Regions from separate parts of the Devosia lacusdianchii genome, predicted to be linked through region 1. Evidence: predicted binding sites of a transcription regulator. Region 1 holds the regulator's gene; the other holds the start of a gene.
What was found. Region 1 encodes PhoB, which activates phosphate uptake and scavenging genes when phosphate is short. Its sites were predicted from a motif close to TGTCATNNANCTGTCAT; they were not measured.

Region 1 (5,511 bases):
CGGACCCTCGGGTTGTGGCAAGTCCACCTTCCTGCGCTGCATCAACCGCATGAATGACACTATTGAAGGCGCCAGGGTCGGCGGCACTATCAAGCTCGACGGCGAGGATATCTATGATCCCGCCCTCGACGTCGTCGAGCTGCGCGCCCGCATCGGCATGGTGTTCCAGAAGCCCAATCCCTTCCCCAAGTCGATCTACGAGAACGTTGCCTATGGCCCGAAAATCCACGGCCTGGCTCGTTCCAAGACCGATCTGGACGAGATCGTCGTGTCCTCGCTCCGCAAGGCCGGCCTCTTCGAGGAGGTCAAGGATCGCCTCAACGAAGCCGGCACCGGCCTCTCCGGCGGCCAGCAGCAGCGCCTCTGCATCGCCCGCGCCATCGCCGTCGGTCCCGAAGTCATCCTGATGGACGAGCCCTGCTCGGCCCTCGACCCGATCGCGACCGCCATCATCGAGGAACTCATCGACGAACTGCGCGAGAACTACACCATCGTCATCGTGACTCACTCCATGCAGCAGGCTGCCCGTGTGTCGCAAAAGACGGCCTTCTTCCACCTGGGCAATCTGATCGAGGAAGGCGTCACCGAAGACATCTTCACCAACCCGGTCAACAAGCAGACCCAGGACTACATCATGGGCCGCATCGGCTAAGGCGAGGAATCACAATGGCTACCGAACACATCGTTTCGTCCTACAATGACGAGCTTGTTGCTCTCGCCCAGACCATCGCCGAAATGGGCGGGCAGGTCGAAGTCGCGATCGAGAACGGCACCAAATCCCTGCTCAAGCTCGACCGCGAGCTGGCCGACGTCACGATCATTGCCGACCAGCGGATCGACGACATGCAGCGCAAGATCGATGACATGGCCGTCTCGATGATCGCCCGCCGCCAGCCCATGGCGTCGGATCTGCGCGCCATCATCACCGCCATCCACGTCGCTTCCGATCTGGAACGCGTCGGCGACATGGCCAAGCAACTGGCGCGCCGCTCGCTCAAGCTCGAGGGCATGAGCCTGCAACCCACCTTCTACAACGGCGTCAAGAACATGACGGCGCTGGTGCTGCGGCAGATCAAGGAAGCGCTGGATGCCTATTCCAACCGCGATTCCGCCGCCGCTATCGAAGTGTGCAACCGCGACGACGAAGTCGATGCCATGCACACCTCGCTGTTCCGCGAACTCCTCACCTACATGATGGAAGATCCGCGCAACATCACGCCCTGCACGCATCTGCTGTTCTGCGCCAAGAGCCTCGAACGCATCGGCGACCACGCCACCAACATCGCCGAGCGCGCCTACTACTTGCAGACCGGCAAGCAGCTCACCGCCGACGTGCAGGAGCTGCACCGAACCCAGATCAAGGCCTAAGCCGCAAGAAGCGCTGAAGCCTCCCAACCACCGGCCCATACCTCCCCCTTGATGGGGGAGGCTAGGAGGGGGTGGAGCCACACGCACCGACGTGGTGCCAAGAGACCCGACGGGAGCCACCCATGCCCGCGACCATCCTCGTCGTTGAAGACGAAGGCGATATCGCCATCCTGCTGCGCTACAACCTCGAAGCCGAGGGCTTCCGCGTCGTCACCGCCGAAACCGGCGACGAGGCCCAGCACGCCATCCAGGAGAAGCTGCCCGATCTGATCCTGCTCGACTGGATGCTGCCGGAAATCTCGGGCATCGAACTCTGCCGCCGCCTGCGCGCCCGCGAGGAAACGGCCCGCGTGCCGATCATCATGCTCACCGCCCGCGGCGAGGAAGAAGAGCGCGTTCGTGGTCTTGCCACCGGCGCCGACGACTATGTGGTGAAGCCCTTCTCGGTGCCCGAACTGGTCGCCCGCATCCACGCCCTGCTCCGCCGTGCCAACCCGAACCTGGTCACCGCTGCCCTCAAGGTCGGCGACCTGGAGCTCGACCGCACCACCCACCGCGTACGCCGCGCCAACCGCGACGTCCACCTCGGCCCCACCGAATACCGCCTGCTCGAATATCTGATGCGCCATCCGGGCCGGGTATACTCCCGCGAACAACTGCTCGATGGCGTCTGGGGTAACGACGTTTACGTCGATGAGCGCACCGTCGACGTCCATATCGGCCGCCTGCGCCGCGCCATCAACCGCGGCCGCGAATCCGACCCCATCCGCACCGTCCGTGGCGCCGGCTACGCCTTCGACGAGAGATTTGCCCAGGTGGCTTGAGCCCCTTGGGCTTGCTGCTCTCACGGTGCCGTGCGGACGCGCAACCGATCCCCCATGGACCTCATCCTGAGCCTGTCGAAGGACGAGGTCGCGGCCACGGCTTGCCGGGGGCCCAATGACGCGTCATCCACCAGCGCAGCCCCTCCCCCTATCGGGAGGCTGGGAGGGGGCGTTCAACAAAGACACCCCTCACAGCGGATAAAACTCGATCCGCGGCACGCCCTCCTCCAGCCGCACGGTGGCGCCCACGCCATAGACATCAGCGATCCGTTCCGCCGTCAGCACCTCGGCCGGCGATCCAATCGCCACCACCCTGCCCTCGGCCAGCATCACCAGCCGGTGGCAGTAGCGCGCCGCCAGGTTGAGGTCATGCAGCGCCGCCAGCGTCGTCGTCCCCAGCCGCCGCACCAGCGCCAGCAGCTCGAGCTGGTGGCGGATGTCGAGGTGGTTGGTCGGCTCGTCCAGCACCAGGAACGGCGCCTCCTGCGCTAGCGCCCTCGCCACCAGCACCCGCTGCTTCTCGCCGCCCGATAGCGTGCTGAAGCTGCGCCCGGCGCAGTGGGCCATGCCCACCGTATCGAGGCACCGCGCCACGATCGCCCGGTCCTCCGGGCCGTCATTGGACAGCACAGCCTTGTGCGGCATGCGGCCCATGGACACCAGTTCACGCACCGTGAAGTCGAACTCGCCGGTGCGTTCCTGCGCCACCACGGCCATGCGCCGCGCCGCCTCGCGTGCCGAGAGCCGCCACACGTCGTCGCCCAGATGCAGCACTGCCCCGCCCATCGGCTTGAGCACCCGGTAGATGGTGCGCAACAGGCTCGATTTGCCGCTGCCATTGGGACCCACCAGGCCCACGAACTCGCCGTGTTCCACGCCGAACATCACCGAATCGACGATCCGCCGGTCCGCCGCCTCCACCGAGACGCCCTTGACCCATACCTGGTTCATGCCGCCTCCCGCTTGCGGCGCTGCGTCGCCAGCATCCAGATAAAGAACGGCCCGCCCAGCAACGCCGTGATCACGCCCACCGGCAATTCCACCGGAGCAAAGGCCATGCGGGCGATCACGTCGACCCAGATCAGGAAGATCGCGCCCACCAGCACCGCCACCGGCACCACCCGGCGGTGATCGCTGCCGACGAGCATGCGCACCACATGCGGAATGACCAGGCCGACAAAGCCGATCGCCCCGCTCACCGCTACCATCACGCCCGTCAGCAGCGACAGCACCACGAACAGCACCAGGCGCAACTGGCCGACATCGACGCCCAGCGTCCGCGCCGTCTCGTCGCCAACCAGCAGCGCATTGAGCGCCCGCCCGTTGACCGCCAGGTAGATCGTGCCGATCAGCAGCGCCGCGCCAGGCAGTCCCAGGTCGCTCCAGGCGGCTCCACCCAGGCTGCCCAGCAGCCATTCCATGGCGTTGCGCGCCAGCTCGCGATTTTCCGAGGTCAGCACGATCAGGCTTGTCAGCCCCGACAGCGAATAGCCGCAGGCCATGCCGGCCAGCACCAGCCGCAATGGCGACATCTGCCCCCCGGCGATCGCCACCAGGAACACCAGCACGAACGATACCAGCGCGCCGGCAAACGCCCCCGCCGGCACGGCATAAAGTCCAAGTCCGGCCAATGCCCCGGTGCCCAGCACCAGCACAGCGCCCACCGAGGCCCCCGATGAAATGCCCAGCACATAAGGGTCGGCCAACGGATTGCGCACCACCGCCTGCATGGCCACGCCCACGGCCGCGAGCCCACCGCCGACGAGCGCTGCCAGCAGCACGCGCGGCAGTCGCAGCGTCCAGACGATGCCCTCCTCGGCCGCCGTCCAGTCGCCGGCCGCGCCGGTGATCTTGGCCAGGGTGATACGCCACACCAGGCTGGCGTCCAGCGGCACCGGGCCGATGGTCACCGCCAGCGTCAGCGATAGCGCCAGCGCCAACCCAAGGGCCGCAACGATGAGCGCCACCGGCAGCGCCCGCAAATGCTCCCGCCAGCCGGCGGGAGCATTGAGTGTGTCCGTGGTCACGGGAACAGTTCCGGATAGAATCCGGCCGCCAGCGTCCGCACTGCCTCGGGGTTGCGCACGCCCTCGAAGGCCGAAGGCAGCGGCAGCACCACGAAGCGGTCGTTCTGCACGGCCGGCACACTGGCCAGGGCCGGATTGGCCTTGAGCAGCGCAATCTTGTCGGCGGCGCTCACCTGGCCATAGTCGTTGATCACAATCACCTCGGGCGCCCGCGCCACGGCTTCTTCCCAGCTCACATTGGCCCAGGTTTCGTCCACGTCGGCGAACACGTTGACGCCGCCGGCCAGTTCGATCAGGTGCGTCTGCAATGCCTTGCCTGTCGTGTAGATGGCGTCGGTGCCGCTGTCATAGACCATGACCGTCACTGGCGCGACGCCGGCCGCCTTCACCGTGTCCTGCACCGCGCCGATGTCGGCCTTGATGCTCTCGATCAGCGCATTGGCCTTGGGCTGGATGTCGAAGATCTGCCCCAGCTTGGCAATGTCCTCATAGACCACGTCCATGGTCGCGCCCTTGATCAGCGTACCGGTCACCGCATAGGCGTTGATGCCAAGCTCGCCGAGCTTTTCCACCGGCGCCACCGCCGTGTCGCGATAGGCGCTGAGGCGGCCGAAGGTGAAGTCGGCATTGGTGCCCAGCACCACTTCCAGCGATGGCGACCCGGTGCCATCGGACAGGATCGGGATGGCATCGTACTCGGCCTTGAGGCTGTCGAGCACCGGGTGGTTCATATAGGCGGTGCCGACCATTTTGGGCGCCAGGCCCAGCGCCAGCGCCAGCTCGGTGGTATGCCCGTTGAGCGTCACCATCCGCTCCGGCGCCTGCTCGAATACCAGCGTGGTTTCGCCATTCTGGATGGTCAGCGGGTAGCTGGTCTGCTGCGCCAATACCGGCGCCGAAACGGCCAGCAACAGGCCGGCCGCAAACAGGGTCGTCAACTTCATGGGGTCTCTCCAGATGAAAGGGATGGGGTGTCCAGCGGCGCAACATGCTGGACGATCAGGTCGGGCAGCGCCTCGCCGGCGCCGATGACGGTGGTGACGAAGCGCTCCACCGCCGCGCGGTCGAGCAGGCGGTACCATTCGCCGCGCGGATAGGCGGCCAGCAGTGGCCCCTGGCTGCACGGGTAGAGGCAGCCGGTCGTCGCCACCAGGCACTCCTTGCTGAGGCCGGCAGCGGTCAGTGCTTCAGTGAGCGCAATCTTGAGATTGGGAGCGCCGCGGAAATGGCAGCGCGGCCCGGTGCAGACCAGCAGGTGGTGCTTGAAGGGCGGCGCCTTGTTCCAGCCCGGC
Region 2 (5,511 bases), 320 kb from region 1:
GGGCTGTTGCCGTCGGTCGAAACCCACAGGCGGCCAAGCGAGTCGACGGCGCAGTTGTCGGGCATGCCGAACCAGCCGTTGGCACTGGTGTCAGTCGAGAAGGTCGCGCCGACTTCGGCGATCGAGGGATCGCCGCACTTGAGCAGCACTTCCCAGGTGCCGGTGGTGGCGGCGAAATCGCCATCGGCTTCCGCGATCTCGATGATGTGGCCGAAGGCGTTCTCGGCGCGGGGGTTGGCCGCGTCTTCCTGGCCTGCTTCGCGACGGGTGTTGTTGGTCAGCATGACGTAGACCTTGCCGTTGACACCGTTGGGCTGGATGTCTTCGGGGCGGTCCATCTTGGTCGCGCCGAGCAGGTCGGCGGCAAGGCGGGTGGCGATTACCACATCGGCCTGGCTGGCAAAGCCATTTGCCTCGGTGAGCGGGCCCTGGCCCTGCACCAGCGGCATCCATTCGATGGTGCCATCTTCGGCGAACTTGGCCACGTAGAGCGTGCCGTCATCGAGCAGGTCCATGTTGGCGGCACGGTCATCGGGGTTGAACTTGCCCGCCGTGACGAACTTGTAGACGTAGTCGAAGCGCTCGTCGTCGCCGAGATAGAACACCACGCGGCCGTCCTTGCTGACGATCGACTCGGCGCCCTCATGCTTGAAGCGACCCAGCGCGGTCCGCTTCTTGGGAACCGAGGTCGGGTCCATCACGTCGACCTCGACGATGTAGCCGAAGCGGTTGGGTTCGTTCGGCTCCTTGGAGATATCGAACCGGTCGTAGAAGTTGGACCACTCGTAGGAGCCTTCCGGAATGCCCAGACGATCGTAGTTCGCCGCTTCCGGGTGATCAGCCGGCAGCTCGCCGCCGAAGTAGCCGTGGATATTCTCCTCGGCCATCACATAGGTGCCCCAGGGCGTCACGCCGCCGGCGCAGTTGTTGACAGTGCCGAACACCTTCTTGCCGGTGGGATCGGCAACCGTCTGCAGGCGGGCATGGCCGGCTGCAGGGCCGGTGATTTCCATTTCCGTTTCGACGGTGATGCGGCGATTGAGGGCGCCGTCCTTGACCACGGTCCACTTGCCGTCGGTCTTCTTGATCTCGACGATGGTGCCGCCGTGGGCCGCCAGCTCGATATCCACCTGCTCCTTGGTGAGCGGGTTGAGGGTCATCTCGCCCTCGGCCAGCGTCACGATGCCGGGAAACATCAGGTGCGGATTGGTGTATTCGTGGTTGACCACCAGCAGGCCATGCTCGGAGGAATCCTCGAACGGGATATAGCCGACATAGTCGTTGTTATAGCCGAACTGGCGCGCCTGGGCGGCAGCTGTCTGCTTGGTCGGATCGAACTCGGGTGCATCGGGGAACAGGCCATCGCCCCAGCGCAGCAGGATATCGGCGTCATAGCCTTCGGCGACGTGGTGCGTCTCGTCGATGCCGGCCTCGACCTCGGTGAAGGAGAAGGCGGAAGTGCCGGCCGCCTTGGCTTCGCGAGCGGTCAAAATGGCGAGCGGGCTGACCGTCGCGGCAATGGCCGAAACCGCCAGCGAACCCTGCAGAAAGCCGCGACGCGAGAAGCGCGCGCTGATCAATTCACCCATCGTCGGGTTGGCCGTCATGTTGCGCGGCGGAGCATCGGCCGCTTCGAGTTGGGACGTCTTGAAGATCGGGGTCTGGTCGCTCATCAGGGAAGCTCCTCAACAGCTTTGAACGGCGTGAAATTTCGAACCATTCCAATCTGTGGGCAGAGCTTCGACAGCCACGCGACACTTGCATGACGTTTGGATGACAGAACTGAGCGAGCACGCGCGAGCCGTCGCGGGGGCTCGGAAAAGCCCGGCCTGCGGCGGCTAGATGGCCGACAATCAGATGTGGAAACTAAAGAGGCGCATGGGCAGCAGACCGCTCAACCATGCGGCATCGGCCCAGGATCGGGCCAGCATCCAGCTCCCCAGCGAACTCAGCAGCAGCAGGGCCAGCACCAGCCAGCGCATCCATGGCCGAATGCGCGTCGTACCAAGCCAGCCAATCACCGTCGCCATCATCACGGCCGCTGGCGCCCACACGGCCAGCCCCCAATCGAACAGGCTATTGCCGACCGCCACGTAGAGCGGCAGGGCTACCGCCAGCAGGCTGGTGAATATCTTGCGGCGGCGATCCGGGACCACGAGATGCAGCAGTAGTGCGGCGGCCACAGGGGCTGTCACGGCGAGCAGGATCAGCCCCGGTAGCAACGGTCCCCGCGACGGCGTGAACACATCTCGGAACGGCGCCGCCAGGGTATCGACGCCAATGCTGGCGCGCGCGGCCATCGCCCACACACCGGCAATGATGATGACCGCGGGAACCGCTGCGACCAGCAGCATGGCGGCAAACACCTGGGGCTTCTGCCGCGCCTCTGCCTCGCGCAAGGGCACGGCCAGCACCAGCAGCGGAATGAGCGCCGCCAGGATCGGTCCCGCCAGCAGTAGCAAGGTCAGGGTCAGGCCATAGTTGATGATCGACTGCACGTCGCCCACCGCCTCCAGCCGCCGAACGGCGGGGATCAGCGCCCCGGCGGCGATGACCAGCAGGAATTCCGCACTGGTTGTCGTCACGGAATAAAGCATCAAGCCATGCGACGCGATAAGCGCCAGCGCCGCCAGCGCCTGCCAGGCGGGCCAATCGCTCACCCGAAGAAAGCGGTACGTTAGCACTGCCCCGACGCTAGCGAGGAACACGTAGATCAGCAGCAACGCGGTGGCGCTATCGAGACCAGGCACCGGCCAGCTGGCCACCCAGACGGCCACAACACGGAACAGGCTCCCCTGCTCCCATCCGGGCAGCGAAGCACTACCAGCAAGCGTCTGCGGGTACACGCCATTACCAGCCAGATTGCCACCAACCACCAGCAGCAGGATCGCGACCAGCAGCCCGGCAGGCATTGTCCAGTCCCGTGCGGGTCGCCGCACGATCATCGGCACGGCTGTCGCGCTCATGCCGCGTTCTCCGCCTTGACCTCGGCCAGGTTGGCCTGGGTGATCGCGGAGGTGCCGTGCTCGGTTTTCTCCCAATAGTGGGGATTGCTGATGAGTTGCTTGAGCGCCTTGTACCCGGCGATGGAATGCAGCACCCAGTAGAACGGCAGGGTTACGCCCACCAGGACGAGGTCGAAATAGCGCCGCTTGAGCGCAGCCACAACGCCGAAATAGATCAGGAACAGGTTGCCAACGACGAGATTGAACACCGCCATAGTGCCGAACGGCTCGGGAAACAGCCAGCCGAAGGACTGGGTATTGGTGACCAGCACGGCCAGCGTCATCGCCCACAGGATCGGATTGAGCAACACGGTGAAAGCCGGCGCGCCGATGAAGAAATGAAAGGCGAAAAAGCCAACCGGACCGATGGATCTGTAGAGCTGCACCGGGTGCCGCATATGCACCAGCCAGGTCTGCATGTAACCCTTGATCCAACGGCTGCGCTGCTTGATCCAGCTCGGCAGCACGCCATTGGCCTCTTCATAGGTCGTCGAGTTGATGACACCGACCGTGTACCCCTCCTGCGCCAGCCGGACGCCGAGATCGGCATCCTCGGTAACGTTGTAGGGATCCCAGCCGTTGACGTGACGCAGGGCCGCCAGTTTGAAGTGGTTCGACGTACCGCCGAGCGGGATCGGCACCTTGAGCCGGTCGAGCCCAGGCAGCATGAAATCGAACCACTGTGAATATTCGAGCGTGAACATCTTGGTGAGCCAGTTCTCACCGCGATTGAAATAGTTGAGCCGCCCCTGCACGCAGGCAAGGTTTGGCCCGGCGGTGCGGAACGCCAGCACGGCCTTCTTGAGCTGGTCGGGCTCAGGCTGATCCTCGGCATCGTAGATGGTCAGGAATTCGCCCCGGCAGAATTGCAGCGCATAGTTGCAGGCCTTTGGCTTGGTCTTGGGCTGGCTGGCCGGCACCCGGATGATCTCGAAATTGCCCGGCAGATTGAGGGCCTTGGCGGCATCAATGGTCTCGTCGTCATCCTCTTCGAGCACCAGCTTCACTTCGACCTTCGACGCCGGATAGTCGAGGCCCTTGAGCGCCTTGGCCAGCAGCGGCAGCACCCGCGCCTCGCGATACATCGGCACCAGCACCGTGTAGACCGGCAAGTCGCGGTCCACGAGGCTCGCGACGGCCTCGTCCGACACCATGATATCGGCACGCCGGCTGGACCCGACCCAGGTCAGCAGGAACTTGAAGGCGAAGGTGAGCGTGTAAAGCACTGTCGCTGCTGACATGAGGACGACCAAGGTCGCCATCGGCGCGACGACCAGCGCCAGAACCACGAGGGCGAAGCAGACCAGGATGGTGGTCTTCTGCGACTTGGTGACGGTGAACTTGGCCGAATGCTCGGGTTTCCACTCGTATAGACCTTCCCGCGCGGTGTGGCTGTCGCGATCGCGGAACATCGACTGCGTCTGCCACAGGATGTCGTAGGGCGAGGTGATGACGAAGCCATAGGCCTTGCCGTATCGATCCTCAGCCCACTCGATATTGGTCTCGGAAACACTGGTCGCAGCGATCAGCATCTTGCCGTCCACCAGCTGCCAGGGTGTCAGATTATGGGCGGTGTAGTCGGCCCGATCGTCCGGGTCGACCAGGAGTGGATCGCTCGGCTGCTCGCGGAGATTGACGAAGGGCAGGCCGTAGACCGCAGCAAGGGCCTGATAATACTGCATGCGCCGCACATAGCCCTGTGCAATCAGGACGTGCGACAGCTCATGGCCCCACTCCGCACTGGCGCGCGTCGCAGCAGCGAGATTGACCAGCGTCAGGTGACCCTCGGCGACCAGCAGGTTGGCAACTGCCAGATGCAGAGCGTCCCCTTTTGGCAGTGCCTGCGGGTCAGGTACCGGCAGGTCCAGGGGGCGTATGGTATTCAACATACCGCATGCTACCGCCTTACAAATGAAGCATTTCTCAACCGATCGCGCCAAATGAAACGGGCCGCGCAGATGTGATCGGCCGCCGCGGCGATGCGCGGCGCTTGAACGAAACGCACAAATCCCTATCTTGCGGGCTGACCGAGAGACCCGCGCGTGCCCCAACCTCCCACGACCATCGTCGACGAATTGGGCATCGCCCTTTCCAATCTTGCCGATAGCGCCACCGGCGCTTTTACCCCCACCCTGCGCCTCGGGGTGACGGGGCTCAGCCGCGCGGGCAAGACCATCTTCATCACCGCGCTGGTGCACAACCTGCTGACCGGCGGCCGCATGCCGGGTTTCACCCCTCTCGCCGAGGGGCGATTCATCGGCGCCAGATTGGCTGAATATCCCGACGCAACCATTCCGCGCTTTGCCTACGAGCAGCACATGGAGGCGCTGACGGGATCGGTGCCGAGCTGGCCGGAAAGCACGCGCCGCATCTCCCAGCTTCGCGTCGTGCTCAAATTCCAGTCCAAGCGCTGGTATTCGGGCCTTTCCGGACCCTCCACCCTCAACCTCGATATCGTCGACTATCCCGGCGAGTGGCTGCTCGATCTACCCCTGCTGGGCCTGAG

Region 2: a site for PhoB is predicted at 1,763-1,779, ahead of MF606_RS12985 (PhoX family protein). Genes of this name have one in related genera too.

What each region holds. Positions count from the first base shown of each region.
Region 1 covers NZ_CP092483.1:2,943,299-2,948,809, forward strand. Annotated here, with positions in the region: gene pstB (phosphate ABC transporter ATP-binding protein PstB) at 1-652, shown strand, start outside; gene phoU (phosphate signaling complex protein PhoU) at 667-1,368, shown strand; gene phoB (phosphate regulon transcriptional regulator PhoB) at 1,491-2,192, shown strand; gene MF606_RS14520 (ABC transporter ATP-binding protein) at 2,382-3,143, opposite strand; gene MF606_RS14525 (FecCD family ABC transporter permease) at 3,140-4,219, opposite strand; gene MF606_RS14530 (ABC transporter substrate-binding protein) at 4,216-5,163, opposite strand; gene MF606_RS14535 ((2Fe-2S) ferredoxin domain-containing protein) at 5,160-5,511, opposite strand, start outside.
Region 2 covers NZ_CP092483.1:2,627,558-2,633,068, forward strand. Annotated here, with positions in the region: gene MF606_RS12985 (PhoX family protein) at 1-1,673, opposite strand, end outside; gene MF606_RS12990 (hypothetical protein) at 1,854-2,966, opposite strand; gene MF606_RS12995 (glycosyltransferase family 2 protein) at 2,963-4,894, opposite strand; gene MF606_RS13000 (YcjX family GTP-binding protein) at 5,048-5,511, shown strand, end outside.